Regions from separate parts of the Marinobacter sp. NSM genome, predicted to be linked through region 2. Evidence: riboswitches for the same ligand, from Rfam matches in the RefSeq annotation. Region 2 holds a riboswitch; the other holds the start of a gene.

Region 1 (14,947 bases), on a different contig from region 2:
TGAAAGCCTGGCCAAGGGTGATGCCGATGTCTTCCACGGTGTGGTGATCGTCGATGTGCAGGTCGCCCTTGCAGGTGATGTCCAGGTCTACCAGGCCGTGGCGGGCGATCTGGTCCATCATGTGCTCAAGGAAGGGCACGCCGGTGTCAAAACAGGCTTTGCCGGTGCCATCGAGGTTGATCTCGACAGAGATCTGGGTTTCAAGGGTATTTCGCTCTACCCGAGCCTTGCGTTCAGCCATGGAGACTCCGTCTAGAAAACAGGCTTGCTACTGTAAATTTTCGATTCACAGATTATACCCGTTAACACAGCCGGAGTCCCGCAACCGCATCAATCGCCCCGATAGCTCAGAACGCGTTCTTCAGGTTGTTCATGTAGGTGTCTACAAGGCTGTTGAACTCGTGCTTGATGACCGGACTGATGGCCAGTTTGAGCAGGCTGGGCAGGGGCACCGTCAGCTGTGCGCTGGTCTGGAAGCGCACTTTGGTTGAGTTGTCGCCGTTGGCAGTGAGAGTCCAGGCACCGCTGACCACGCCGTTACCTTCGCCTTTTACCGGCTCCCAGGTAATCTTTCCTTTGTCTTTATCTGCGTGATATGTGCAGGCATACACAGACTGGATGGCGTGCTTGTCGACACCCACTTTTTCCATTTCCCAGCGGTAGGCGTTACCACCGAGGTCAACCAGTTTGTCTACTTTCGGGAAGTGGCTGGCAGATTTGGGGACATCTGCCAACAGATCGAATACTTCGTCATAGCCTGCCGGAATTTCCAGGTCCCGGTTCAGCTCAATCGATACGGTAATGGCCACAGCCGACTCCTTCTTATGCTTATTTATGTGCCGGGCGTTCGCGCCGGCTTCGTAAAAGGGGGTATTTTGAACCAAGACTAACGCATTGTCATATTCCTGCACTGTTAATTTACTAACCCTGCGTTATCCTTTGGGTTATTCATCCGTAATATGTCAGGCACCACACCCTGCCGGGAAGACAAGGAACTCGCACCATGAAAGTTATCCGCTATGCGCTTTACGCCGTGATCGCCCTGATTGTGCTGGCCGTCGCCGCTGTTGCCATTGCTGTTGCCGTGATCAATCCGAATGATTACAAACCCCAGATTGAGGCTTCAGTTGAGAAGCACACGAACCTGGACCTTATACTGGAAGGCGATATTGGCTGGTCTTTTATTCCCCTGGGCCTTGAGCTGAACGATGTCGAGGCCACCCTGGAAGGCGAGCGCCTGGTTGCGCTGGAGCGGCTGGTTGCCCAGATTGATTTCTGGTCGCTGATTGCCATGGCGCCGCGAGTGAACACCTTCCTGCTGGATGGCCTGGACGCGCGACTGGTGGTGAATGAGCAGGGCGAAGGTAACTGGACGCGCATCATGCCCGAAGGTGAACCCGCCGAGGCGCCTGAACAGGCGGCAGCGGAGCCAGACACAGCATCCGAGGAAGCAGCGGGTGGCGAGATGCTGGACTTCAATGTTGAGAACGTCGAGATCACCAACGCCCGGGTTCACTACAACGACCTGAGCACCGGCCAGTCCGTGACCCTGGAAGATTTCACGGTTTCCGCCAGCAATATCACCCTGGGCTCGGAATTCCCCCTCGATATTCGCTTCAAGGTGGAAACCGCCCAACCGCAATTTGCCGTTGATGGCAGCATCAGTGCCCGCGTGAACGCCAATCAGGCCCTGAGTGAGTTTGCGGTTTCCGCCCTCAAGGCAGTCTTTGACATGAACGGCGAACCTTTCGGTGGCAAATCCGTTAAGGCCGAAGTGGCCGGCTCGCTGCAGGCCAACCTGGAGGAGGAAACCGCTTCTCTGAACGACTTCACCGCCAGCCTGGCTAACCTGAAACTGAGCACCAACCTGAATGTAAAAGGTTTTGGCGATCAGCCAGCACTGGATGGCCGTCTGGAGATTGCCAGCTTCTCGCTCAAGCAACTCCTGAGCAATCTGGGCCAGCCGGCGATAGAAACCGAAGATCCGGATGTGCTCAAGGCCATCGCACTGTCCACCAACCTTGGCGGCCAGCCGGGCACCGTTGCCCTGAGCGATCTGAAAATCACGCTGGATGACACCACCTTCAACGGTGGCGGCAGCTACAACCTGACCAACGGTGGGCTGACCTTCAACCTGCAGGGCGACAAGATCAACGCCGACCGTTACCTGCCGTCAGCTACCGATGAAGATGAAGCGGCACCGCAGCAAGCCGCCGAAGCGGGCCCGGAAGGCGACCTGCTGCCACTGGAAACTATCCGGGACCTGCTGCTGGATATCGATTTTGGTCTGGGCGAGCTGATCATCAGCAACCTGACCATTAACGAGATCAAGGCCAGCACCACCGCCAAAGACGGCCTGCTGCAAGTGGATGAGTTCAGCGGCAAGCTCTATGACGGCAGCTTCGGCGCCAACGTCACCATCGATGCCCGTACCGACAACCCGAAATGGCGAGTTCGCTCTGACGTGACCAGCGTTAAAACACTGCCCTTGCTCACCGACCTGGCAGAAGTGGACATGCTGTCTGGCGCCGCCAACCTGAACGTAGCTGTCGACACCAACGGCAACCGCGTCTCTGCCCTGCGCAGCAATGCCAAAGGCGAGATCAGCTTCAACCTGGCCGAGGGCATGCTGCGCAATATGAACCTGACCCGTATGGCCTGCCAGGGCATTGCGCTGGCCAACCAGGAAACCCTGGGCACCACCGACTGGGGCACCCACACCCCCTTCAACGATATGCGCGGCACCCTGAAAATTGATGGCAACACCCTGAACAACACCGACCTGGTTGCCGCACTCGCCGGTATGCGCCTGGAAGGCGACGGCACGGTAGACATGGAACAGAGCCAGCTGGATTACGAACTGGGCCTCAGAATTGTGGGCGAGATTCACCGTGACAATGCCTGCCGGGTAACCGAATACGTACAGAACGTGGTGATTCCGGTGGAGTGCCGCGGCAATTTCGTTGAGAACCCCGCAGGCCTGTGCTCATTCGACGGATCACGTTTCCGTGACACCCTGAAAGACATCGCCGCCAATGCGGCCCGAGCAAAGGTTCGGGAAGAGACAGATCGCGCCAAGCAGCGGGCCGAAGAGAAGGCTCGCGAGGAAATCGACAAGCGCCTGGGCGAAGATGGCGAGCGTGTGCGGGATGCCGTTCGGGGACTGTTCAACCGATGAGCGACCGGTTCGCCGACCAGCTACTGGCGTGGTACGACCAACACGGCAGGCACAACCTGCCGTGGCACCATAACCGCAACGCCTACCGCGTCTGGGTCTCGGAGATTATGCTCCAGCAGACTCAGGTCACCACCGTGATTCCCTACTTCGAAGCCTTCATGGCCCGCTTCCCGGATGTCCAGGAACTGGCCCGGGCACCGGAAGATGATGTGCTCAGCCACTGGTCTGGCCTGGGCTACTATGCCCGCGCCCGCAACCTGCACAAAGCCGCCAAACAGGTGGTTGAGGAATTCGGGGGCGAGTTCCCCTGCGACCAGGAGCAACTCGAATCCCTCACCGGCATTGGCCGTTCAACCGCCGCCGCCATCATTGCACAGGCCTTCGGAAAACGGGCCACCATTCTGGACGGCAACGTAAAACGGGTTCTCGCCCGCTATCACGCCATACCCGGGTGGCCGGGGCAAACCCAAGTGCTCAACACACTCTGGGAACACGCCGAAACGCATACGCCCGATGACCGGGCCAGAGACTACACCCAGGCCATCATGGACCTGGGCGCCATGGTGTGCACCCGCAGCAAACCCGCCTGCGACACCTGCCCCATCAGCGATGGCTGTGCAGCCAAGGCACGCAACGAGGTGAAGCTTTACCCAGGCTCAAAGCCGAAAAAAGCCAAACCGGAAAAAACCACCTGGATGCTGATCCTGGAAGACGGCGAAGGCCGCATCCTGCTGGAGCGCCGGCCACCCAGCGGCATCTGGGGCGGCCTGTGGAGCCTGCCGGAGCTGGACCCGGCCTACGGCTCGGAAGAACTGCAGGACGCCTGTGAGAAAGAACTGGGTATCACCTGCCAGGACCCGGACCTGATCAGCGGCTTTCGGCACACGTTCAGCCATTACCACCTGCACATCCAACCCGCGCGACTGCCAGTCATAGACGTGTCCGGCATTGCCGATTCTGACAGGCATCGCTGGCTACATCGCGATGAAGCATTGTCTCTGGGCTTACCTGCCCCCATTCGCACCCTGCTGACAGAACCGGAGCAAGCGGCCCTGCTCTGACCCCAGCAATTGCCGATGCTCAAGTCACACCCGGAATTGATCTGTTATCATTCGCCAAACTGAACATCAACACAGGAGCCGCCATGAGCCGCACCGTATTCTGCCGCAAATACCAGAAAGAAATGGAAGGCCTGGCCATGCCCCCCATGCCCGGCCCCAAAGGCCAGGAGATCTATGACAACGTCTCCAAGCAGGCGTGGGAAGAATGGCAGAACCAGCAGACCATGCTGATCAATGAAAAGCACCTGAGCATGATGGACCCGAACAACCGGAAATACCTTCAGGCCCAGATGGAACGCTTCTTCAACAACGAGCCGTTCGACAAGGCTGAAGGCTACGTACCACCGGAAAAATAACCAAACTGATCAAGGCCTGAACAACCGGAAAAGATTCTGAAAATTTTTGCCGGGCGGCCTTGACTACCCAACCCTAAACCGGTTTAATAGCGCCCCGTTGCAGCACATAGCTCAACACGCCCGGATAGCTCAGTTGGTAGAGCAGAGGATTGAAAATCCTCGTGTCGGTGGTTCGATTCCGCCTCCGGGCACCATTAAGAATTCTGACAAAACCCGCCTTGTGCGGGTTTTGTTGTTTATGCCCTCTCCGTTTCTTCCCGACTACTTCACCGCATCCCGCAAGAACGACAACTCCGCCGCTATGTAATGGCCAATCATACTCGCCAGCCCGTCCGCCATTTCATCGAAACTGACCATCGGGTCCGGGTCAGACAAATGACGGATAACGGCGAATATGCCGCCGTTAATTCCGATGTAGGTGATCGCTGGAATGCGGCTAACCCGAAGGGTTTCCGGGTGCTCCATCAAGTAGCGCATGATCACGTTGTTGAGCACCTTGTAGAGCGGGTCCAGGTGGAGCTCAAAGTCCACCGCCATGGCGTATCGCACACACTTGAGGTACCGGCCATCGTCCTGCTCAAGAAAACTCCGGAACTCGTTCAGCAATGTGCGAATGGCCTCATCAATGGGCATCTGTACCAGGGTTGGCGTTAACGGCTTGATCATCGCCGCTGTGTCGGAGATGAAGCGTTGGCTCATGGCGTTGAAGATGGCCTGTTTGTTCTCGAAGTATTCATAAAGCGAACCTACCCCTACGCCTGCTATCTCAGCGATGTGTCGTGTTGTTGTGTCAGCCGGCCCGCGCTGGCTCAGGGCAATAAATCCGGCTTCTACGATCGCGTCCACCGTGGCGCGCGAGCGATCCTGTTTTGGTTTCCTAGGCATAATTTTCCGAATTGAATCCGAACAAGCGTTCGCTCTAATCTGCAGTCAGCTAGGCGCAAACACAAGCAGGGCAAGGCTTTCAGGCCTATTTGGCACTGGTTTTGTCCCTTTCAGGCGGCACGAGCCCTGGCAGCGTCACACTTACATCAAAACTGCGGAAATCTTCATGTTCAAAAATTCTCTGACTAAAAATGCCCGTGCAGTCATCACTGGCGCTGGCAGCGGCATCGGCAAAGCGCTGGCACTGGAACTCGCCCGGCGCGGGGGCCTTGTGGTGTGCTCTGACATCAACCTGGACGCCGCGGAACAAACCGCCAGCGAAGTCCGCCGCCTCGGTGGCCAGGCATGGGCGGTCGCCTGTGATGTCAGCAAGCTGGAACAGGTCCAGGCGCTGGCTTATAAAGCCGACGAGTTGCTGCCGGAACCGGTCAACCTGGTGATTAACAACGCGGGCGTTGGTGTGGGCGGTAAAACCATTGGCGAAACGTCTATTGAAGACTGGGAGTGGACGGTCAACATCAATCTGTGGGGCGTGGTCTATGGCTGCCATGTATTCGCACCCCGGCTCCGTCAGCAGGAGCAGGCCGGCATTATCAATGTGGCCTCAACCGCCAGCTTCTCCGCGGCTCCGCTTATGGGCCCCTATAACGCCACCAAGGCGGCTGCGCTGGCGATATCAGAAACCCTGGCGGCAGAACTCTCCGGCACCGGCGTCAGCGTCACCGCGCTGTGCCCTACCCTCGTGAAAACCAACATCTCGGCCAACGGCCGCATACAGGGCGAATCCAATGACCTGTTTAACCGGCTGATGGACCGCATCGGCATGTCCGCCGACAAGGTTGCTCGCATGGCTCTGGATGGCCTGGATAACAAACAGCTGTACGTCATGCCACAGGTCGATGCCCGCATGATCTGGCGAATCAAACGTCTGCTGCCGAATTCCTATGCAGCGATCACGGGGCTTATTAATCGCAGGATGACGTCCAAGTTCGTCTGATGACAGGCCTTAACCCTCCCCACAAGCCAGGAGACTGAAATGGCAAAGATTGATCTCGATAACATGCTGGAAAAGATCAAAAACACTCAGTGGAGCCTGTCGGATGTCGACTGGGATGCTCCAGGCGCTGAGCTGATTACCTCTGAACAGTGGCCAAAACTGAAGGCTTTCATGGCAGACCTTATGTGGATCGAGCACGTGGGTGCCAGGGCCTTTGCGGCGATGGCCAAGAAGGCCCCGGACGACACCCTGCGCCAGATTTACACCTATTTCCACGCCGAAGAACAGCGCCACGCCAACGCCGAAATGGCCTTAATGAAACGCTGGGGCATGCTGGAAGATGGCGAGTTGCCAGAGCCGAACAACAACCTGAGGCTGGTCATCGAGTGGCTGGACCGGTTTGCCGATGATCAGCCGGTCTATGTACTGGGCACCGTGGTACCCATGCTGGAAATCGCGCTCGACGGCGCACTGTGCAAGTTCCTCCTCGATACGGTAGACGACCCGGTGTGCCATCAAGCCTTCGAACTGATCAATGGCGATGAGGCCCGCCACCTTGGCGTGGGTTTCACCGTGATGGAAATGCAGGGACATGGCAAAACCTATATCGAGCTTATACGGATGACCGCGCAGCTGATGGACCCGAGGCTGATCTTGGGCATTGCCTCTTATTTTCCGCTGCTTAACAAGATGCGGGACAACATTGTCGAGATGGGATTGCCTGAGGAAAAGCTGTACGAAGCCATGCGCAAGTTCGAGAAGATCGGGGGGCGCACCGGGGATGGCCGAAGGAACCCCTGGTTCCAGATCATCAAGCACCACGGCAGGTTCGTGGTCGACCGTAAAAAACGCTTCTACCACGCGCCCATTGATGCCCTGGTGAAGGTGGCCGACGTCATCCCAAGAAAGGCGTTCCCGGCCGTACCCAGCTGGGTCAAAGAGATTACCTACCACCCGACCGCCTGACCACCGTTTACGAGATTACCTGATGAAGAATAACCAAGCGCTTCCTCAACAGCAGTCGCCTGCCGACGCATTGATCATTGGGGCCGGCTTCGCCGGCCTGGGCACCGCCATTCGCCTGCAACAGCAGGGCATTCGCAACATCACCATTCTGGAGCGATCAGACGATGTTGGAGGCACCTGGCGAGACAATCAGTACCCGGGAGCCGCCTGCGATATTCCCTCCAATCTCTATTCTTTCTCGTTCGCCCAGAACCCGAACTGGTCCCGTAGTTTTTCAGGAAGCCAGGAGATTCTGGAATACATTCATCATCTGGTGAATCACTTCAACCTTCGGCAATACATCCGGTTCAACCAGAATGTCAGCAACCTGGCCTGGGACCAGGACAAGGGACTCTGGCAGGCAACGACCACGGATGGCGATGTGTTTTCAGGGCGCACCGTAGTGATGGCCCAGGGGCCGCTTTCCAACCCCGGTTGGCCCGGTATCGCCGGCCTGGACGAGTTTGAGGGCAAGAAGATACACAGCGCCGCCTGGGATCACGATTACGACCTGAAGGGCAAGCGCATCGCGGTGATCGGCACGGGTGCCAGCGCCATACAGATCGTGCCGGAGCTGGCCAAATGCGCCGGCAAGCTGACGGTATTCCAGCGCACTCCGCCGTGGATCATGCCACGGCCGGACTTCACTACACCGGACTGGAACAAGACGCTGTTCCGCATAGCGCCCGTGAGTCAGACCGCCGTCCGCAAGGCACTCTATCTGGCCCATGAGTCCATGGCCCTGGCGGTCATCTGGAACTCGCCGCTGACCCGTTTTGCCGAACGCCTTGGGCGGTGGCACTTGCGCAAACAAGTACCAGACCGCTGGCTACGCCGACAGCTGACCCCCGACTACCGACTGGGCTGCAAACGCATTCTGGTTTCCAATGACTACTACCCGGCCCTGCAGAAACCAAACACCAAGCTGATCACCTGGCCGATAGACCGGATCAGCCAGCACGGCATCCGCACCGTAGAGGGCATTGAACACCAGTTCGACTGCATTGTGTTTGCCACCGGCTTTGAGGTGAGCAACGCAGGTACACCGTTCCCGATTACCGGCATCGGCGGACGCTCACTGAATGAAGAATGGAAGCGAGGCGCCCAGGCGTATAAAAGTATCAACGTGTCGGGTTACCCCAATCTGTTTTTTACCTTTGGGCCAAACTCCGGACCGGGCCATAACTCTGCGCTGGTCTATATGGAATCCCAGATGGATTACATCGTCCGGAGCATTCGCACCATCAAGAGCCTCAAACTTAAAGCCCTGGATGTTCGGCAATCGGCGCAGGACGACCACAACCGAAGCATCCAGAGCCGGCTGGCCAAAACCAACTGGAATTCCGGATGCCAGAGTTGGTACCTCACCGAGGATGGATTTAACGCGACGATGTACCCCGGCTTCGCAACACAATACGCGAAGCAGATGGCCGATCTGGAGCTGAAGGATTACCGCCTGCTGGCAGAAGAGACCGCGAGCGAGACCGTTTAAGGCCGCCCGACAGCCTCCTGCGTCCGGGCACCCGGATACAACCAGCCAATCAGCAAGCTGACCAGGCTGGATGCCAGCAAGGCGCCAAGGAACGGCGCCAGCGTTGGAATGCTGTCCGGAAAGCTCGCCGCCAGCGCACCGGCGGTGAAACTCCCTTGGCTCACCCAGCCGGGGAGCACGGCACCGAGCAAGCCTGCTACGCCACCGGCCACCGCTGCCAGCGGCGACATACGGCGCCACAATCCCAGCAAGACCGGCACCACAATCGCCGCACACAGCAAGTCTGCAATCAGGAACAGCCGAAGCACTGAGAAGCCCTGAAGGGCCACCCACACCACCGGTACCATCAGTATCACGGTCGCCCAACGCGCCGCGCGCACTGATAAGCCGCGCTTCCCCGAACTGGCCACCGCCATGGAAGCAATGGCGTTCTGCAAGGTATCCACGCTGGATGCCACCAGCGTGACGGCCAGAACCAGCGCCGGCAAAGCCAGCCAGTCAGGAGCGGCAGAGAGTAGCGCGAAGAATGGAATCGGCGGCTTGCCCAGCGGCAGCGCGTGCATGGCTGCCAGCATCCCCAGGCCACCAATGGCCATCACCACCAGAAACGTACTGGCACCGCCCAACACCGCGCCGCGCCCAAGGGCACTATCGGTTTCAGCTGCCCACACCCGCTGCCAATACCCTTGATGAAACAGGTTGGCGGCGGTCACCGCAATCACCAGCGTGAGCGCCACAGATAGCGCACTGCCAACCGGCACGGAAGGCATGACTGCCTGTGTTGGCATGGAGGGCAACCAGTACCAAGCCACACCACCCACAAGCAGCAACAACGCCAGCAACAACCAGGCCTGCCAACGGTCCGTAGCCAGGCTCGCCCTCAAACCACCGACAGAGGTATAGATCAGGGTGACCAGCGCCACACCGAGAATCACCAAAACGGGCGGCACATCGGAAAGCAGCGCGGCAATGGCGCCGATAGCGGTGAGTTCCGCCGCCAGGAAGCACGCCATGTAGGCTACCGACACCATCGACACCCAGCGTCTTACCCCGGCGCCATAGCAAGCCTCGGCGAACTCGCCGATACTCCGGCCTGCCGGTAACCGCTTACGGATGGCAGGGCCATAGAACCCCAGCACCAGAAACGGTAACGCGGAGCCAACCGCATAACCCGCCAGCGCCACAGGCCCCACAAACGCACCAATTTCCGGTGGCGCAAAAAGAATCCACGCCCCCATGCCCGAGGCCAGGAACGACAGCCCGATGGCCTGTGCACTCTGAGAATTTCGAGCGGTGACATAGTCATCCAGCAGACCATCCGCCCGCCGTGCCCGCAAACCAAGAACAGCAAAACCGAGGAGCGCCGCACTGAGCACGGCAACCGTTAGATAGAACAAGTCGCACTTCCTCCGCCGGTATTAACCGGATCAGGTTCCAGGGTCGGCGCTTGGCCCTCTCAGCCCCCGCATCGGCGGCGGGACTCCCCTGGCGACGAGTAAATGAAATGTTGATGCAACTGCTGGATTAACAACAGCCGGCAGGCATGAGTTTAAAACCGATACTCCTCGCTTACAACGGTCACGGGGTCAGCCTGACGAATTGAATGTTCCGGTCCGGGTTCCGGTGTGCTGGTCAGGCGGTTAGCTATCACCGTTCCTCATTCGAGAGACGACGGTCAACCCATCGATGGTAAAGTCGAGCGAGTGCGGGACGAATGAGCGGCAGGCCAATTATCCACGCCAGAGGCTTCAGCAAAGGCACCCGGGACATCAGTAGGATATAGGCATCGAGTTCCCGATGGATGGTGCCTTCTCCATCCTTAACGTGCAGCTCTCGCAGTGCCTTGTCCGGGTCTATACCCTGCTGCCGCAACTCCTCATCGCGGCCAGTGATGTCCAGCCACTCCACGGACTCACCGGTGCGCCCCGCCAGCTTCTCGTTCCAACGGCGATCCTTGATACAGGCAGGGCAGGAACCATCATAGAATACCAACAGTTTGTTCCGGGCATGCGTCATAACGCCTCCCTCTTGTGAAAACTCTGGCAGCCCCCGGGGCTCACGCCCCTTACGTTTGCCCGGAGGTGAGCTGGAACAGAAAGTTATCCAACTCCCTGATTTCCTCCAGACAAAGGCTATGCTCCATACCATAGCAGTAATACGCTGGCTCATACCCGAGATCCTGCAGCCTTTTCTGCGCCGCCAGGCCCAGGTGCTCCGCGACGATCGGATCAAACCGGCCGTGGCCGATAAAAATCGGCAGCTTCCGATTGGCCTCACTTAGTTGAATGGAGTCCGCAGTCGCAAAGTAGGTAGACAAGGCAAACAGGCCACCCAGCCGCTCCGGGTAACTCAGCGCCAGCTCATAGGCCACAGCACCACCCTGGGAGAAACCACCCAGAATAATGTTCTCACTGGCGATCCCCCGCTCCCGTTCCTGCCGGATAAGCTCAGCCACCAACCCGGCAGAAGCACGTAGTTGCTCAGTGTCTACCTTACGGTCCACATCCATAGCCAGGATGTCATACCAGGCCGGCATCACCATTCCGCCGTTTATGGTCACCGGCAGCTCGGGGGCGTGCGGGAAGATAAAGCGGATAGACTGCGCTTGGGAGAAGCGGAATTCCGGAACCACGGGTTCGAAATCATGGCCGCTGGCGCCGAGGCCATGCAACCAGATGACGGTGGTTTGGGGATTGTCGCCGGTATCGATTTGCAGGGTGTTCAGGGCTGTCATCGGGCCTCCGGAAGGTCGGATAATGACAGGCGACTTTAACATTTTCTGAGTCAGCGAGCCCAAAGATCCTTCCGGACGCTCACCCACAGCTTACGAAACTCGACAGCGGCCGGGCTATTTGGCGCCAGCAGTTCCAGCGGCTGCCCTTCCTCGCCCATGCGTTCAACCACACTGGCATAGGGCACCGCCGCTGGAACCTGGTGCCCGAACAACTCACTCCCTTGGGCCAATATCTCCCTGTGCAAGTTCTTGCGCCGGTCCACCATCGAAAAGAAAGGCCGCAGTTTCTTGCTCCCCAGTTTCTTGTCTTTCACAAACTCCCGTAACTGGTTCCAGCTGTTCAGTGAAAGCCAGGTTGGCACCAAAGGCACGTAGACCTTGTCCGCCACCTCCAGCACCTGTTCGGTCAGCCGGGAAAGCGTTGGCGGGCAGTCCAGGATAACCAGGCTAGTATCTTCCGAAAGCGGCGCCAAAAGATCCTTCAGGGCGTTGTGCCCGTCGTCCTGATCCAGCTTGATATCGAAGTTACGAAAGCTGCTGTGGGCAGGAATGAAATCGAGGTTGGGGTAGACGTTTTCGTGGATAAACCGGGCAATGGGGAATTTGCCTTCCAGCAGCTTGGACAGCTTGCATCCTTTGACCATTTCCGCACCGGCCAGGTAGAAGCTGGCCGCCCCTTGTGGGTCCAAATCCCAGAGCAAGGTGCTGATATTCTCCCGGCTGGCCAGGTAGGCCATGTTGACTGCAGCGGCAGTTTTACCCACGCCGCCTTTGGGGCTGTAGAAGGCAATTATTCTCATGACGGAGGCTCCTGCCGTGTCTGGTAATAACAAACACTACAGGATAACAGCCACCCGCGAGGCTTCTATGAAACTTTTATGACAGAGTAATAGCTGGAACGGGTGTGTCGGGGGTAAGAAGGGCTTTCGTAAAACCACGCTCACGCGGCTTTGCGGAAGCCCTCCATCCGTACGGCCTTGTCCCGGTTGCGCTTGTATTTGGTTTTGTCTTCAACCACCCGCATCTGGTATTTTGGCGTTCTCAGTTCTCGTTGCACAGCACTGTGCTGTGCGGCTTTCGCCCGTTTCTTCGCCATTTCGGTTTCTCCTCGCTTGGCCAGGTTTTCGCGACGGGTATTATACCACTTTCCTGAATTTCACGAGCGTAAGCAATGACACTCACTGTGTGGCTCACATTTCTGGTCGCAGCGCTGCTGATCAGCGTCTCTCCCGGTGCCGGCGCGGTTAATTCCATGAGCAGCGGCCTGCGCTATGGCGTGCGCAACTCCCTGCCCACCATCGCCGGCCAGCAGTTCGGTTACGGTGTGCAGATTGTGCTGGTGGGTGCGGGCCTGGGCGCCATCGTGGCATCCTCCAATACCGCGCTGATGATCATCAAGTGGATTGGCGTTGTGTACCTGATCTGTCTGGGTATCCAGAAATGGCGTGAAGAACCGGTGCAGGCATCCCGCGCGGACTTGTCCGGCTTCAGCCCGCGCCAGCAGTTCTGGAACGGCGCGCTGGTGAACCTCACCAACCCGAAAGCCACAATCTTTCTGATCGCCCTGTTCCCTCAATTCCTGGTGGCCGGCACGCACCATGGTCAGCAGCTGGCTACCATGGGCACCACACTGATCCTTGTCGATATCCTGGTGATGGTGGGTTACGCCCTGCTGGCCAGCCAATTGTTCCGATTCATGACAACGCCCACGCGACAGCGGCAAATGAACCGGGTATTCGGCGGGTTGTTTGTGACGGCGGCGTTGGCCTTGGCGAGTTTCAAGCGCAGCTAGTGTACCCCGCTCAAAAGAATTGCGGCCCTGAATCAGGGCCGCTTTCTTCAATCATTCACGAAGTTCAAGTGTTTCTATGACAGCCTCCGCAATCTCTCCCTCAGTAAACAACATCGGACGCCACTCAAGCTCACTATATAACTCCGTTTGATCCGAAAAGTTCTCACTCTCCGGGTCATGACTCTGACTGTAGCTCAGGAACATTTCAGCCTTCGGACCGTTCTCGGTGTACTCCAGTGCCATAACGAAGCTGGAGCCATAGTTGATCCGGTAAGCCAGCTCGTCAGTGCCATCGCCATTTTCATCCAGTGCGAACAGAGGGCTATCCTCAACCGGCCTGCCGGTCAGAGTATTGGCGAGATCGGAAGTACTTCTGGAACTGGCTTTGGTTTCCGCCATATTGAACACGCCTTCGAAGGAGTAGCCACCGGAGATGGCAATCGGCTGTTCGCCTTCGGCTTTGAGAACATACTGAACATTACCCAGCGAAGCATCCAGTGCAATACCGGCTTTGTTAAGCCTGTCTGCGGCTGCCGCCAAAGCCTGGAGTACCGGATCAGTGATGGCATTATCTGTGTCTATAGGTACCAGGCCGGACGGCGTAGTGACAGGCTCCTTAGGATCAAACGCAGTGGCAAACAAGTTATCGGAAAGCTCCCGGTGGCCAGACACCCGGAACGCCGCCAGAAACTCCCGCATCAGGTGTGCGCCAGTGCTGTCAGTATTGTATCGACCATCCCAGTTGATCAGCGTTTGACACGCCGCCCTCAGGTCAAACTCTGAGTTTTGATAATCCACAGTCGGATAGGTCGTACAACGACTGGTCAATTGATTCTTCCATTCTCCGCCAAACAGTGAGCCGTTGTGGCTCATCACGGTTTTTAACTCTTCCAGAGAGAAACGGCCATCAGCGCCAGCCAGACCAGAATTGCTGCTGTCTGAGATCAGCTGGGCGTTGTAACGGGTACGAGTGCTGCGAATGGTGCCCTCAGGGCCATACATAATACTGAAATCTTCAAGCGGCTCGTCCAGATTGGAAAGCCAGTGGCTGCTGTTGGCGTTGAACACGTAATCACGGCGGGTCTGTTGGGGCGCTTGGGCGAATGGCACAACACCGGGTGATCTGGTGATGCCTGTGTCCACCCATTCAAACACAGCATCATCACCCGGCAACAAGACGCTGCCTGCACCGTCCTGCCAGATCGGCGCCAGCATGGGATCTGCTAATGCGACCTTCCAGTAACCTTCTGCCATCTGCCCCAGATTCGGAACTTGGGTACCATCGACATAGTTGGCTGTGCCTTCGCTATCAATCATCAAAGTATTAACCCAGGGAATGCCTTGATTCTCCTCGAAGGCACTGAAGAAGGCTTCGCGACTGTCCGCTTTACCCATCGCAAGCCACTGGTCCAGCATGCGGGTATTCCCGGCATTGGCATCCCGGAAC
Region 2 (14,947 bases):
TCGCTGGCACTCAGGCCGATTTCCTCTCCAAGCTCCCGATAAAGCGCATCCTCCGGTGATTCGTCGTGCTTGATACCACCCTGTGGAAATTGCCAGGAGTCCTGCCCTATTCGCCTTGCCCAGAGAACCTCTCCCCTGTGGTTGGCCAGAATGATTCCGACGTTGGGTCTGAAACCGTCTGAGTCGATCACGGCACAGTCCTCATAAAAGTCGGCACCGGTTATTTTCTAACCGGCGAAAATTGTCCAAGTTGCTCTCATTCTTACAGAATCCCAAGGCTTCGGCAAACGGAGCCGTTAGCGGCAGGTCATGGTAGACTGTGGCTCCTGCTTCAGAGCCTGTCACAATGGGAGGAAACGGCTTGACGCTCGCAATATTTGATCTGGACAACACCTTGCTGAACGGTGACAGCGACCACGCCTGGGGTGAATTTCTGGTGGAAGAGGGCATGGTGGATGCCGAAGAGTACAAGCGCGCAAATGACCGCTTTTACGAAGAGTACCTGAACGGAGAGCTCGACGTACTCCACTATCAGCGCTTTGTCCTGGCGCCACTGACCCGGCACAACCTGGACGAACTGAAACGCTGGCGCGAAGCCTTCATGGCCAAGAAAGTGCAGCCCATGATGCAGGAAAAAGCCAAGAAACTGCTGGATGATCACCGCGAGCAAGGCCATACCCTGATGATCATCACCGCCACCAACCGCTTCATTACCGAACCAATTGCTGAAATAATGGGCATTGAGCACCTGATCGCCACCGAGCCGGAGCTGGTTAACGGCAAGTTCACCGGTGAAGTGGCTGGCACTCCGAGTTTTCAGGAAGGCAAAGTGGAACGGCTGAACGACTGGCTGGCTGCCCATGGCGAAAGCCTGGAGGGCGCCTGGTTCTACAGCGATTCGCACAATGACTTGCCGCTGTTGCGGAAGGTGGAGAACCCGGTAGCCGTGGATCCGGACCCGACCCTGGAGAAGACGGCTTTGGAGAATGGCTGGCGGGTTATGTCTTTAAGGGTCTGACCCCGAACGGGGTCTGACCCACTTTTGCCCGTCTGTTGCACCTAACACGAACCACGTGCGTGGATTCCAAGATGGGTCAGTCCCCGTTCGGGGACAGACCCTTAAACAAAGGTGCTGGAGTCCAAGATGGGTCAGTCCCCGTTCGGGGACAGACCCTTAGACTATGGCACTGGATTCCAAGAGGGGTCAGTCCCCATTCGGGGACAGACCCCTTCAGACCCTATAAAAACCCTGTCAGAGACCGCACAAAGCAGGATTTGATGTAGTCGGTCTCCGGAATCCCCGGCACAATCGGATGATCCGGCGCCTGGTGTCCCTGCTCCAGAAGTTGCACAAACCGGTCAATCTTGCGGCCACTGCCACGGATAATGTCGATCAGTTTTTCCTGGGACAAATGCATGGAGCAAGACGCCGATACCAGCACCCCATCCCGCTCCAGCAAACGCAAACCCAACTGGTTCAGCCGGGCATAGGCCTGCTCCCCGGCCTTCTGGTCACGGCGGCGGGGAATCAGTGCGGGCGGGTCCAGCACCACGATATCGAACTTCTCCTTCTCATCTGCCAGGGCTTTCAGCGCATCAAAGGCATCGCCTTCAATGGTGTCGACGTTCTCCAGCCCGTTCAGTTTGGCGTTGTGGTGCACCGCATCCACCGCCGATGAGGACGCGTCCACACACGTCACCTGGGATGCACCGGCACACGCGGCCTGAATACCCCAACCACCCACGTAACTGAACACATCCAACACCTTCTTGCCGGGCGCATAGGCCTGCAGGCGCTGGCGATTCATGCGGTGGTCATAGAACCAGCCAGTCTTCTGGCCACCGGCAAGCGGCACCTCAAAACGGGCACCGTTCTCTTCCACCAGCACCGTGTCCGCTTCCGGCCCATGGGCAAATTCCACGTAACTATCCAGCCCCTCAACCTTGCGCATCTTGCCATCATTCTTCAACACAATAACCCGGGCATGAGCCAACCGCTGAACGGCACGCACGATGGCATCCTTCATCTGCTCCATGCCCGCAGTGGAAATCTGCACCACAACCACATCATCAAACCGATCCACCACCAGGCCAGACAACCCGTCACTGTCACCAAACACCCAGCGATAGAACGGCTTGGCAAACAAACGCTCCCGAAGACTCAGCGCCGCCTCCATCCGGTCCGTCAACCGCTTCGGCGTCATGCCGTGGTCCGCATCCCGACTGATCAGCCGGCCGCAAATCAATGCGTGAGGGTTCACAAACGCCACGCCCATCGGCTTATCGTTCGAGGCACGCACCTGAACCTGCGCACCGGGCTCAAACCCTGGCAGCGGGCAACGCTGGGTGTCCACCTCATTGCTGTAAACCCACAAGTGGCCGGCACGGAGACGGCGTTCTGCGCCCTTGCGCAGGTAGAGAACGGGAAAATCCATCGAATAGTTACCTGAGAGTTCGATTAAATAGGAGACCGCGCCATTGCTTGGGCGTGCTTCCGGGGACAGGCCTCACGAAACTGTGCGGAGCCATGGATGGCGGAGCCCAAGCGCCACATGGATGTGCCGAAGGAGCGTGTTTCGGGAGGCCTGTCCCCGGAAACACGCTTACACCAGGAGCGGATTTTACTCTTCCGCTGCCACATGCTCACCATAGGCTGCCGCATCCATCAGGCCATCAAGCTCGCCTTCGTCCGCCAGCTTCACCTTAAACATCCAGCCATCGCCATAAGGATCTTCGTTCACAATCTCCGGCTCGTCCTCGAGCTTCTCATTAATCTCGATAACCTCACCAGTAACCGGACTAAACACATCAGACGCCGACTTAACAGATTCAGCCACGCCAGCCTCTTCACCGCCATTCACAGTCGCACCCAACTCAGGCACGCCGATGTAAACCACATCGCCCAACTGCTCCTGGGCAAAATCGGTAATTCCCACGGTGGCCGTGCCATCGGCATCCACCCGAACCCACTGATGAGTTTCGATGTATTTCAGATCTGCAGGAATATCGCTCATGATTTTGTGTGTCCTGTTGAAATTTTTCGCGCAGTTTAACCGAAGATCCTAGCGCCAGCGAACCTCACGCGCCAACTTCACAAACTCGGAAAGGTAATCCACCGACTCATCCCGCTCCCGGAAGCCCAGAAAAATCTGCTTGGGCATACCCTCTTTACCTAGTTTCAGCGCAGTGATTGGCAGGTTTCTGGCGTACTCGTCCACCAGCCAGCGCGGCAACGCACTCACTCCCCGGCCCGCAGCCACCATCTGCAACATGATATCAGTGGTTTCGATGGTCTTGTGCCGGGCGGGCGCGCAGTGGGCCGGCAGGAAAAACCGGGTAAAAATATCCAGCCGCTCCACCGCCACCGGGTAAGTAATCAGGGTCTCTTTCTCCAATTGGTGGGGCTCTACCCACGCTTTGCCCGCCAGCGCGTGACCTTCCGGCACCACCAACACCTGCTCGTAGTCGAACACCGGCTCAAAACATACTCCCGGCTTGTGCAGCGGATCTGGCGTTACCAGAAGATCGATATCATGGCCGAACAGCGCCCCCATACCGCCGAACTGGAACTCCTGCTTTACATCCACATCCACATCCGGCCAATGCTTTAAGTAAGGACCCACTACCTTCAAAAGCCACTGATAGCAGGGATGGCACTCCATTCCCACCCGCAGACTCCCGCGTTGCCCCCTGGCAATCTGTCGAACCTGCATTTCCGCATGTTCAAACTGGGGCAACAGGCGGTTTGCCAACCCCAGTAGCTGACTGCCCGCCCGGGTAAACCTCAGTTGCCGGCCCTCCCTCAGCCAGACCGGCGTGCCGAGTTGCTGCTCCAACTTGCGAACCGCATGGGACAGTGCGGATTGAGTCAGGTGCAACTGTTCCGCTGCCGCCGTCAACGAGCCATGGCGCTCCACCGCTCGCAATATCTCCAGGTGATGTCGTTCAATCATGGCCAACCCGTGAATTATTCTCATGAATAGGTGAAATAATACCATTTTTATTCATGCCATCATCCACCTAACCTTGAAGGCCTTTAACAAACCACGGAATTCAAGGACTCAATCATGGCAATCACCCACAACCTGGGCTTCTCCCGCATTGGCGGCCAGCGGGAGCTGAAATTCGCACTGGAAGCCTACTGGGCTGGCCGGCAGACCGAGCAAGAATTAGCCATCACAGCCGCCGACCTGCGCCGGCGCCACTGGCAGCAGCAAGCCGGGCTGGACTATGCGCCGATAGGCGAATTTTCCCTTTACGACCAGGTATTGGATATGTCCGTCACCCTCGGCAACCTGCCAGCACGGGCCAAAGACAAAGAAGGCTCGGAACTGGACGCCTACTTCCGTGCCGCCCGTGGCCGGGGCGCCAACGATAGCCCCTGCTGCGCCACTGCCGCTGGCGAAATGACCAAGTGGTTCGATACCAACTACCACTACATCGTGCCGGAGCTGCATGCCAACACCCAGTTCGAGCTGAATCCCGAACGCCTTCTGGCCCAATTGGCTGAAGCACGGGAACAGGGCGTTAATGCCAAGCCAGTGATCATCGGGCCCGTTACTTACCTGTGGTTAGGCAAAACCTCCGATGGCAGTAATCGCCTGGATTTGCTGGAGCGCCTGCTGCCAGTCTACTCACAGCTACTGGAAGCCCTGGTCGATGCCGGTGCCGAATGGGTGCAGATTGATGAACCGGCCCTGGTGACCGATTTGGATGCCAACTGGCGCTATGCGTTCAACCTGGCCTATCACCAGTTGAAGGCCAATCGCCCGAAGCTGCTGCTGGCTACCTATTTCGGAGAGCTCCGGGATAACCTGCAGCTGGCTTGCGAATTGCCGGTGGCCGGGCTGCACATCGATGCTGTGAGCGCCCCTGCTGAAGTCAGCCGCGTGGCAGATTGGCTGCCCAACCACAAGGTGCTTTCCCTTGGTGTCATCAACGGGCGTAATATCTGGAAATCTGATCTGAATAGCATCCTGGAATGGCTGGAGCCGCTGAGTGAGAAACTGGCCGACCGCCTGTGGCTGGCGCCGTCCTGCTCGCTGCTGCATGTACCGGTAGACCTGGATCGTGAGCAGGAGCTGGATACTGGAATCCGCAGCTGGCTGGCCTTTGCCGTGCAGAAGCTCGATGAGCTGAGCACGCTGGCGCGGGCCCTGAACGAAGGCCGCGCCAGTGTTCGCGCCGAGCTGGCCGCAAACCAGCGGGCCATTGACAGCCGCCAGAACTCCGACCGTGTTATCAACTCGGAGGCTCGCCGTGCCATCGCCGCAGTTACGAAGGAACTGGGCAACCGTCAAAGCCCCTACCCCCAGCGCATCGCCAGGCAACGGCAGATTCTGAACTTACCGGCCTTCCCGACCACCACCATTGGCTCCTTCCCGCAAACCCCGGAAATCCGCCAAGCGCGGTTGCAGTTCCGCAAGGGTGAGTTAAGCAACACACAGTACACCGAGCAGATGCAGGCAGAAATTGCTCGCTGCATCGAAGAGCAGGAAAAGTTGGGACTGGATGTGCTGGTTCATGGTGAGCCAGAGCGTAACGACATGGTGGAATACTTCGGTGAGCAGCTGGAAGGCTATGCCTTTACCCGCTTCGGCTGGGTGCAATCCTACGGCTCCCGTTGTGTAAAACCGCCCATCCTGTTTGGGGATATCCGCCGGCCAGCGGCGATGACGGTGGACTGGATACGTTTTGCCCAGTCCCTCACCGACAAGCCGGTAAAAGGCATGCTGACCGGCCCGGTGACGATTCTGAACTGGTCCTTCGTGCGGGACGATCAGCCAAGGAAAGACTCCTGCCTGCAACTGGCCCTGGCCATTCGTGAAGAGGTACAGGACCTGGAAAAGGCCGGCGTGAACATCATCCAGATAGACGAAGCCGCGTTGCGGGAAGGCTTGCCCCTGCGCCAATCAGACTGGACAACGTACCTGGACTGGGCGATTAACAGCTTCCGCATCGCCGCCAATGGCGTGGACGACAGCACCCAGATTCACACCCACATGTGTTATTCGGAGTTCAACGACATCATCGAGGCCATCGCCCACATGGATGCCGACGTGATCACCATCGAGACCTCGCGGTCTGGCATGGAGTTGCTGGATGCTTTCCGGAACTTTGAATACCCGAATGACATTGGCCCAGGCGTGTACGATATTCACTCCCCCAACATTCCGGACAAGCAACACATCATCAATCTGATGACCCTGGCGGCAGAACGGATCCCGGCAGAACGATTGTGGATTAACCCGGACTGCGGTTTGAAAACCCGTAAATGGGAGGAAGTGACGCCGGCGCTGGAGACAATGGTGGCAGCGGCCCAGGCGTTGCGGGCCTGACACTCGGACAGGTGCTGTCCCTATATAATCACAGGCCGGCGAACAGGCCGGCCATTGGGAATATGAAGGGACATATTGATCGGCTAGTAACCGGCGCTCTTCTCGTCCAGATCAAACTCGAACTCATTCGCCCGGCATACTTCCGTGGAGTACTGCCCGGAAGGTTCAAGCTCAAACCAACGGTATCCAGGCGCCAGCGGCTCTACGGCAAATTTACTGGAGCCAGTGGCGAACTGGATGCAAGTGGAAGGCGTGGCAAGCAGCTGCACGCTATTGCGCTGCTGTTGGAGATCCTGGTGAATATGCCCCCAGAGCACGACTTTCACTTGAGTGTGCCTGTCGATCACCTGCCAGAAAGCATCGCGGTTCTTCAGGCCGATTTTTTCCATCCAGTCGGAGCCAATGTCCACCGGGTGATGGTGCAGGCACACCATGGCAGGTAACTCCGGGTGCTGCGACAGCGACTCGTCCAGGAAAGCAAGCTCCGGCGGCGAAAGCTCACCGAACACCTTGCCGTGCACGGAAGAGTCCAACATCACAAAATGCCAGCCGCCCTGCACGACCTGTTTTTGCTCGGCCTGAAACTCCGCTGCGATGGCGGCCAACAAATCGGAATCGTCATGATTGCCAGCAATCCAGAGCGAAGGACAGTTAAACGCTTTCAACTGCTCGCCAAAATACCGATAGGCCTCAGATGACGCATCCTGAGTGAGATCACCGGTCGCGAGGATCAGATCCGGCTGGCCATGGTTACGCAATACTTCATCAATCACAGCCGCCAGGCTGTCCCGGGTATTGACCCCAAGCAACGCGCCATCTGCCGACGCCATCAGGTGCGGGTCAGTCAGCTGCAATACCTTCAGGGGGCGAGCAGTATGCGCAGTGGTCATTCAGGGCCTGTTGTCTTGAGTGCAACCGTTTGATATTTCTGACAAGTGTACGACGGCTGCGTTCCGTTTTATCAGTTTTAAATGGTAGGTAGGTCACATTCTGGCCCGCCACCACAAAGATTTTGCAGTTTTTAACAACTATGGCACAGGCAAAGCCGGGAGCAAGTCAGACTTTCAACACACTACGACGCAGCTCATGACAGAGACAACGAATTCAGTCGCAGCCTTCGCCCGCAGACCAGGCAGCGTGCTCCATAGGCAGGTGCCCAAACCGCAGGCAGTAATCCAGCCAATCAGCCAGGAACCCGTTGACCTGCACTTTTTCATCAGGATGATGCATAAACCGGTTCGGGTAATCGTTTACCGGCGCAATCTGGCGCTGACGGTAGCAACTGATCACCTCGGCAATGAGGGCGTCGTGGTAGACCCGCACCGTCATTTGCGGGTTGTTCAGCCACCGGCCACTGTTGTGCACTTGCTCGAGCAGCAGGGTTTCGGTGAACTTTGCGTTTTGCAGGACTTCGATGCGCACCCGGCCCAAATACTGGTTTTCCCGGTGCAGCTCAAACTCGCAAACGGGCTTACCATCCGCCTCCAACTGGCGCAGTTTGCGCAGGCGCTGGTAGTTTCCATCACACAGCGCGCCCAGCTGGCGCAGATCCGGCACATACGGCTTAGGCCTTTTTACCCACTCGGTCATGCCCGCCACCCCCGGCGCAGCCTGTCACGGTTCAGTTGCAGCCACTGTATCGCAATGATGGCGGCGGCGTTGTTAATACGGCCGTCGGCGACCATGGTAAAGCACTCTTCGGCGCTGACCACGTGGCTGAGAATGTCTTCATGTTCATGCTCCACGCCGAAAACTCCACCCGCCTCGGCCGTACTGACCTGGCCACAGTAGAGGTGAATCATTTCGGTGGTGCCGCCAGGCGAGACCAGGTAATCGCAAATTTTATCGAGCCGACTGAAGCTCAACCCGGCTTCTTCCTGCCCCTCGCGCTGGGCCACGTCTTCCGGGCTTTCGCCGTCTTCGTTCATGCCGGCCACGAGTTCCAGCAACCAGGGGGACTGGTTACGGCCGAGCGCGCCGAGGCGGAACTGTTCAAGCAGCACCACTTCGTCCCGTTCCGGGTCGTAGGGCAACACGCAGGTGGCGTCGCCTCGGACGAACAACTCACGAGTGAAGGTGGGCATGTCGCGGCCGTCAAAGCGCGGGTGGGTCAGCCAGAGCTTGTCCATGCGGAAGAAGCCCTGGAAGACGGTTTCGCGTTTTTCGACGGTGACGTCGCTGGCGTTGAACTGGAACGGTTTCGGCATTCGTGTTTCCGGTTTGGTGTTCGGCTTGGAACGATAGCCCCTGACGTTGCTTGGGTGCAAGTGTCTTACGGTTGGCTTTGAGTTACGGTTCTGCCGCTAGTCTGCCAGGCTTGGGAGGTGGGGTGGTGGCCTTGTTCAGAAACGTGCGGAGCCAGGGATGGCGTAGCCCGAGACGCACAGGGACGTCTCGAGTCGCTTTCTGAACAAGGCCACCACCCCGGCTCTAAGCACCCAGCCAGAAGGCCAGGCGATCACGAACACCCAGCTCAAACCTTGTCGTAAAGCTTGGAGCCAGACTCCACGAACTCCCGCGATTTGGCCTGCATGCCAGCATCAATTGCCGATACCTCATCGATGCCCTGCTCTGCCGCGTAATCCCGCACTTCCTGCGAGATCTTCATGGAACAGAACTTCGGCCCACACATGGAGCAGAAGTGAGCCACTTTCGCCGATTCCTTGGGCAGGGTCTCATCGTGAAAAGCGCGTGCGGTGTCCGGGTCCAGGCCGAGGTTGAACTGGTCTTCCCAACGGAACTCGAAACGGGCCTTGGACAAGGCGTTATCGCGGATCTGGGCCCCCGGATGGCCCTTGGCCAGATCGGCAGCGTGGGCGGCGATTTTGTAGGTGATGATGCCGGTTTTTACATCATCCTTGTTCGGCAGCCCCAGGTGCTCCTTCGGGGTGACGTAGCAGAGCATGGCACAGCCGAACCAGCCGATCATGGCCGCGCCAATGCCAGAGGTAATGTGATCATAGCCCGGAGCAATGTCGGTGATCAGCGGCCCAAGGGTGTAGAACGGAGCCTCGTCACAGCATTCCAGCTGCTTATCCATGTTCTCTTTGATCAGATGCATGGGCACATGGCCCGGGCCTTCGATCATGCACTGTACATCGTGTTTCCAGGCAATTTTGGTGAGTTCACCCAGGGTTTCCAGTTCGCCGAACTGGGCGGCGTCGTTGGCATCCGCTATGGAACCGGGGCGCAGTCCGTCGCCGAGGCTGAAGGACACGTCGTAGGCTTTCATGATTTCGCAGATGTCTTCAAAGTGCTCGTACAGGAAGCTTTCCTTGTGGTGCGCCAGGCACCACTTGGCCATGATGGAGCCACCGCGAGATACGATACCGGTGGTGCGTTTCGCAGTCAGCGGCACGTGATGGAGCCGCACGCCGGCGTGAATGGTAAAGTAATCCACCCCCTGCTCTGCCTGCTCAATTAACGTGTCGCGGAAGATTTCCCAGGTCAGGTCTTCGGCCACGCCGCCCACTTTCTCCAGGGCCTGGTAGATCGGCACGGTGCCAATGGGCACCGGAGAGTTGCGGATGATCCACTCGCGGGTTTCGTGGATATTCTTGCCGGTGGACAGGTCCATCACCGTGTCGGAACCCCAGCGGATACCCCAGGTCAGTTTCTCGACTTCGTCTTCGATGGACGAGGTGACCGCCGAGTTGCCAATATTACCGTTGATCTTCACCAAGAAGTTACGGCCGATGATCATCGGCTCTGTTTCCGGGTGGTTGATGTTGGCGGGAATAATCGCCCGGCCCCGGGCCACTTCGTCGCGAACAAACTCGGGGGTGATCTCTGGTGGCAGATTGGCACCGAAAGACTGGCCTGGGTGCTGGTCCGCCAGCAGACCATTTTCGCGGGCTTCCTGCAATTTCATGTTCTCCCGGATGGCGATGTATTCCATCTCCGGGGTGATGATGCCCTGGCGGGCGTAGTGCATCTGGGACACGTTTTTACCCGGCTTCGCTCGCAGGGGTTTACGCTCATCCATAAAACGCAACGGGTCGAGCTGCGGGTCTTTCATCCGGCGACGGGTGAATTCGGAGGTGTAACCGTCCAGCTGCTCCACATCGCCCCTCTCGGCGATCCAGTTGGCGCGAACCGGCGGCAGGCCTTTTCTCAGGTCAATGGAGGCCTCAGGGTCGGTGTAAGGCCCGGAAGTGTCGTACACAACGACCGGTGGGTTCTTTTCGCCGCCCATTTCCGTGGGGGTGTCTCCCACAGTAATTTCCCGCATAGGCACACGCAGATCAGGTCGGCTACCCTGCACGTATATTTTTCGTGAGCTTGGTAATGGTTTGATTGCTGCGGAGTCTACTTTCGCGGAGTCGCTGAGGTAAGCTGGCAAGTCCGTCATGATCTGCTCCCGTTTGATCTGGTGATATCGGGTCGCGTATGACGGAGCTATGCCAGATTCACCCATTAAGGGCGGCTTGGCACGGTTCGTACGGTCTTAATCCCTACGCCGGTATTATCCGGATCAGGTCGCGGGTTCTGCGTTGCAATCTCAGCCGACCACCGTTTGGTGGTTTAGCACCCCGTCAAGACGCGATAAGTAATCTGTTTTGCTCACAAATTGAGTGAGCTTTGCAAGTGTAGAGGCCGGGCTGATTATTGTCCATAATGAGCAACCGATACCTTTGGGTCATTGCCGGGCAGATTCCCGGAGTTAGTTTTTCAGGAGAAACAATGAAGAAACGTCTACTTCCAGGATTGATCACCCTGCTCGCAGCCCAGCCCGCTTTTTCTCTGGATTTGATGGAAACGTACGAGAAGGCGCTATCTTACGATTCAGGCATTGCCTCTGCATTGGCCCAGTTCCAGGCCCAGCAGGCTGCCAGTGACGTTAGCAGGAGCTCGCTACTGCCACAGGTTGGCGCGTTTGCTGAGGCCAATCATACCGATTTCGACGCCAAGAATGGTCCGGGAGACAGCTATAAGTCCCTGAATTATGGCGTTCGACTTACCCAACCGGTGTTTCGTGCCGACAGCTGGTTCCGCTACGACGCCAGCCAGTTCCAGACCGAAGCTGCTCAGGCCCAGTACAATCTGGCCCAGCAACAGCTGATTCTGGATGTAGCCACCGCCTACTTCAACGTGTTGCGCGCCCAGGACACGGTAACCACGGCACGTGCCACCGAGACGGCCATTCAGCGGCAATATGAACAGGCTCAGGAGCGGTTTGATGTTGGCCTGATTGCCATCACAGAGGTCTATGAAGCACGGGCCAGCTACGATGACAGCAAAAGTCAGCGCATCGCCGCTGAAAACCAGCTCAACGTTGCCCGTGAACAACTGGCGCGTTTGACTGGCGAATATGCAGAGGATCTGGAAAACCTGCGCGAGAACTTCCCGCTTGGCCGACCGGAGCCGATGGACCCTTCCGCCTGGGAAAACACCGCGCTCGAACAGAACTGGGTTATTCAGTCTGCGCGATACCAGCTGAATGCCAATGAGGCCAACCTGAAGGTGGCAAAATCTGGTCACCTGCCCACCCTCGATCTTTTTGCTTCTTACGGCAAATCTGAATTGGACGGTGTAAACTCGCCCCAACAGCAGGAGGGTACACAAGGGGTGATTGGCTTGGAGCTGAACGTTCCCTTGTATATGGGTGGCGGAACCCAGGCCGGTGTGCGCCAACAACGTTCTTTGGTCACCGCAGCCCAGGAAGACTTGAATACCACGCGCCGGGATGTTCGAGTTAACACCCGAAGCCTGTACCTGACCGTAAACAATAACGTTGAAACCGCCTCGGCTCTGGAGCAGACCATCATCTCCCGCCGCAGTGCGCTGGACGCGACACGTGCCGGTTACGATGTGGGAACCCGGAACATTGTGGAAGTGCTGGATGCCGAGCGGGCGTATTACGTGGCCCTTCGGGATTATGCCAATGCCCGTTACGATTACGTGATCAACACGTTACAGCTGAAACAGGCGGCAGGCACTCTGAGCCCGCAAGACCTGATTGAACTGAACAACTGGCTCAGCGCCAACGCCAGGGGCATCGAAGCTCTGGCAGAAGAAGATCTGACCCTGGACGACCCCACGCAGTAATGGCGCCGTCGTCCGTGTGATTCCGGTGGCGACTGCCCCGGAATCACAGCCTTTCTATAATCCCCTCAACCACGCGGTCTAATGCGCCCCGGTTTTTGTTAACCACCGCCAGCGCCCGCTCTCCATAGGCTTTGCGTTCCATCGGGTTGGCAAACAATAGATTGATCGCCCGAGCCAGATCGTCTGCCCCCTGAACCAACTGCACCCCCTGGTCTGCCAACAACCGTTCGTAGATGGTCTCGAAATTGAACACATGAGGCCCGGAAAACACCGGGATACCCCAGGCTGCCGGCTCTAGCGGATTGTGACCGCCCCGTTCGATCAGTGAACCACCCACAAAGGCAAGGTCGCTGGCTCCGTAGAGCATCATCAGCTCCCCCATGGTATCGGCCAGATAAACCTGCGCGCCCCAGGCACTCTGCCCCTGAGATCGCCGTGCAACCTGAAAGCCCAACTCCTGTGCCATGACCGCCACGGCGTCAAAGCGTTCCGGGTGGCGCGGCACAATAATCAACAGGGCGTCAGGGTGTCCCGCAAGCACCAATCGGTGAGCCTGAAGCAGCTGTTCATCCTCGCCACAGTGTGTGCTGCCGGCGATCCAGACCGGACATGAGCCAAGCGTGGTACGAAAACTTTCAGAGGCAAGCCGGACATCCTCCGGGATGTCGACATCGAACTTCACACTGCCCGTCACCTCAACGTGGCTTGCAGCAACCCCAATTCGACGAAAGCGTTCTGCATCAGGTTCTGCCTGGGCAGCCACCCAGGTGATACTTTTCATGATCGGCGCCGCCAGCCCCCTGACCCGCTCGTAGCCCCGGGCCGAGCGCTCCGACAGCCGGGCGTTGATCAGAAACACCGGCACGTTTTTGCGGCGGCACTGGCTGATCATATTGGGCCAGATCTCGGTTTCCATGATGACCAGAATGCGGGGATTGACCCGCCGCAGAAATCGACGGATGGCGCCCGGTGTGTCGTATGGTGCGTAGGCATAGGTTACCCTGTTACCGAACATTTTCCGTGCCTGGGCAAGGCCGGTGTCGGTCATGGCGGTCATCAGAATGGTGGCCCCCAGATTTCGCGCCAGCAGTCGACGCACCATGGGGCCGGCGGCGATGGTTTCACCCACAGAGACCGCATGCACCCAGATGACGGGCCCGGGTATGGAAGGCACACGGCCCAGGCGATGCTGCCAGTCCTGCCTGAGCGCCGGCGCCTTGCGGCCCTGCCACCAAAGCCGGATGAGAATAAACGGCAGCGCCAGGCGAATCAGCAGCGAATAGATAAACTGGAACACGCAGGACTCCCGGCAAAACAGTGCGTTATCATAGGGCGAAGAATGTCGAGGGGTTGCATCTTGCCCCCGGGTTAAACGTTTGTCGATGCAGGATTCACGATTTTGAAAAAGAAGTACCGCAAACTTCCAAGGAACACCGACTATTCAGCTTACCGTCATCCTCGCTGGTGGCCAACCTGGCTGGGTATTGGCGTGATGTGGCTGGTTGCCCAACTGCCCATCCGGTTTCAATGGTGGCTGGGCAAGATGGTGGGATTGCTCGCCTGGAAACTGGCGAAAAGCCGGCGACACATTACCGAGGTCAACATCCGGCTGTGCTTCCCGGAGCTGAACGAACAGCAACAGACCGCCCTGGTGCGCAACTCCTTCATTGCCAATGGCATCGGTCTTTTGGAGATTGGTATCGCCTGGTTCCGGGACCCAGCAAAATTGAGAAGTATTACTCGAGTGCATGGCATTGAGCACTATCACAAGGCATTGGAAGCTGGCCACGGAGTGCTATTGCTTGGTGGGCATTACAGCACTCTGGATTTGGGCGGAGGCCTGACGACTGAGTTTATTGAGGCTGATGTGATGCAACGGGATCACAACAACCCCCTAATGAATGCGGTAATGACCCGCGCCCGAGGCCGTCGATACGGTACTGTGTTAGGCGCACGCGACCTTCGCGGTTTGTTTCGCTGCCTTAAAAAGAACCGAACCGTTTGGTACGCCACCGACCAGGACTATGGCCGCAAAGACATCGTGTTTGCCCCTTTCTTCGGCATTCCCGCTGGCACCATCACCGCCACCTCGCGCATTGCCGAACGCAGCGGATGCAAAGTGGTGCCCTTCAGCCATTTTCGCCGCGATGACAAACCCGGCTATGACATCTATTTCCACCCGGCCCTTGAGAACTTCCCGAGCGGTGACGACCTGGACGATGCAACCCGGATCAATGCCGTCATCGAGCAGGAGATTCGCAAAGCGCCAGACCAGTACCTGTGGATGCACCGCCGCTTCAAAACCCGCCCGGACCGCGAAGACCCCGGCTTTTATGGGCGCAAGCGCAAGGAATAACCCGTGAGCAATCACTCGCAAGCACCGGTTGTCTGGCTGTTAACTGACAACAAGCCCGGCCACAAAAACCAACTCAAGGGGCTGGGCAATCGCCTGCGGGTGCTGACCGGGGCCAGCCTGTACTGGATTAACGCTGCAGATTACCCGGTGCCACTATGGCGGGCCTTTCTGGGCGTGGCACCGGCCATGGATGCCGCATTCCCAA

What was found. A riboswitch is a leader RNA that binds a small molecule or an ion and turns the genes downstream of it on or off. The one in region 2 is predicted to bind thiamine pyrophosphate.
Region 1: another riboswitch for thiamine pyrophosphate. It lies ahead of ACTZWX_RS08200 (sodium:solute symporter); the one in region 2 lies ahead of thiC (phosphomethylpyrimidine synthase ThiC).

The regions. Positions count from the first base shown of each region.
Region 1 is NZ_JBQTCK010000003.1:99,296-114,242, forward strand. It holds gene hisB (imidazoleglycerol-phosphate dehydratase HisB) at 1-241, opposite strand, end outside; gene ACTZWX_RS08155 (SRPBCC family protein) at 348-809, opposite strand; gene ACTZWX_RS08160 (AsmA family protein) at 1,004-3,178, shown strand; gene mutY (A/G-specific adenine glycosylase) at 3,175-4,239, shown strand; gene ACTZWX_RS08170 (oxidative damage protection protein) at 4,323-4,595, shown strand; tRNA gene ACTZWX_RS08175 (tRNA-Phe) at 4,714-4,789, shown strand; gene ACTZWX_RS08180 (TetR/AcrR family transcriptional regulator) at 4,857-5,480, opposite strand; gene ACTZWX_RS08185 (SDR family NAD(P)-dependent oxidoreductase) at 5,647-6,477, shown strand; gene ACTZWX_RS08190 (ferritin-like domain-containing protein) at 6,517-7,443, shown strand; gene ACTZWX_RS08195 (flavin-containing monooxygenase) at 7,466-8,974, shown strand; gene ACTZWX_RS08200 (sodium:solute symporter) at 8,971-10,371, opposite strand; TPP riboswitch at 10,361-10,471, opposite strand; gene ACTZWX_RS08205 (thiol-disulfide oxidoreductase DCC family protein) at 10,622-10,990, opposite strand; gene ACTZWX_RS08210 (alpha/beta hydrolase) at 11,040-11,708, opposite strand; gene ACTZWX_RS08215 (ParA family protein) at 11,759-12,508, opposite strand; gene ACTZWX_RS08220 (hypothetical protein) at 12,649-12,804, opposite strand; gene rhtB (homoserine/homoserine lactone efflux protein) at 12,880-13,500, shown strand; gene ACTZWX_RS08230 (penicillin acylase family protein) at 13,552-14,947, opposite strand, start outside.
Region 2 is NZ_JBQTCK010000007.1:86,889-101,835, forward strand. It holds gene ACTZWX_RS14920 (RNA pyrophosphohydrolase) at 1-191, opposite strand, end outside; gene ACTZWX_RS14925 (histidinol-phosphatase) at 362-1,018, shown strand; gene ACTZWX_RS14930 (class I SAM-dependent rRNA methyltransferase) at 1,239-2,435, opposite strand; gene gcvH (glycine cleavage system protein GcvH) at 2,622-3,014, opposite strand; gene ACTZWX_RS14940 (LysR family transcriptional regulator) at 3,063-3,953, opposite strand; gene metE (5-methyltetrahydropteroyltriglutamate--homocysteine S-methyltransferase) at 4,068-6,338, shown strand; gene cpdA (3',5'-cyclic-AMP phosphodiesterase) at 6,422-7,228, opposite strand; gene ACTZWX_RS14955 (DUF1249 domain-containing protein) at 7,443-7,928, opposite strand; gene ACTZWX_RS14960 (NUDIX domain-containing protein) at 7,925-8,545, opposite strand; gene thiC (phosphomethylpyrimidine synthase ThiC) at 8,812-10,689, opposite strand; TPP riboswitch at 10,773-10,883, opposite strand; gene ACTZWX_RS14970 (TolC family outer membrane protein) at 11,022-12,386, shown strand; gene waaA (lipid IV(A) 3-deoxy-D-manno-octulosonic acid transferase) at 12,430-13,683, opposite strand; gene lpxL (LpxL/LpxP family Kdo(2)-lipid IV(A) lauroyl/palmitoleoyl acyltransferase) at 13,786-14,742, shown strand; gene ACTZWX_RS14985 (mitochondrial fission ELM1 family protein) at 14,746-14,947, shown strand, end outside.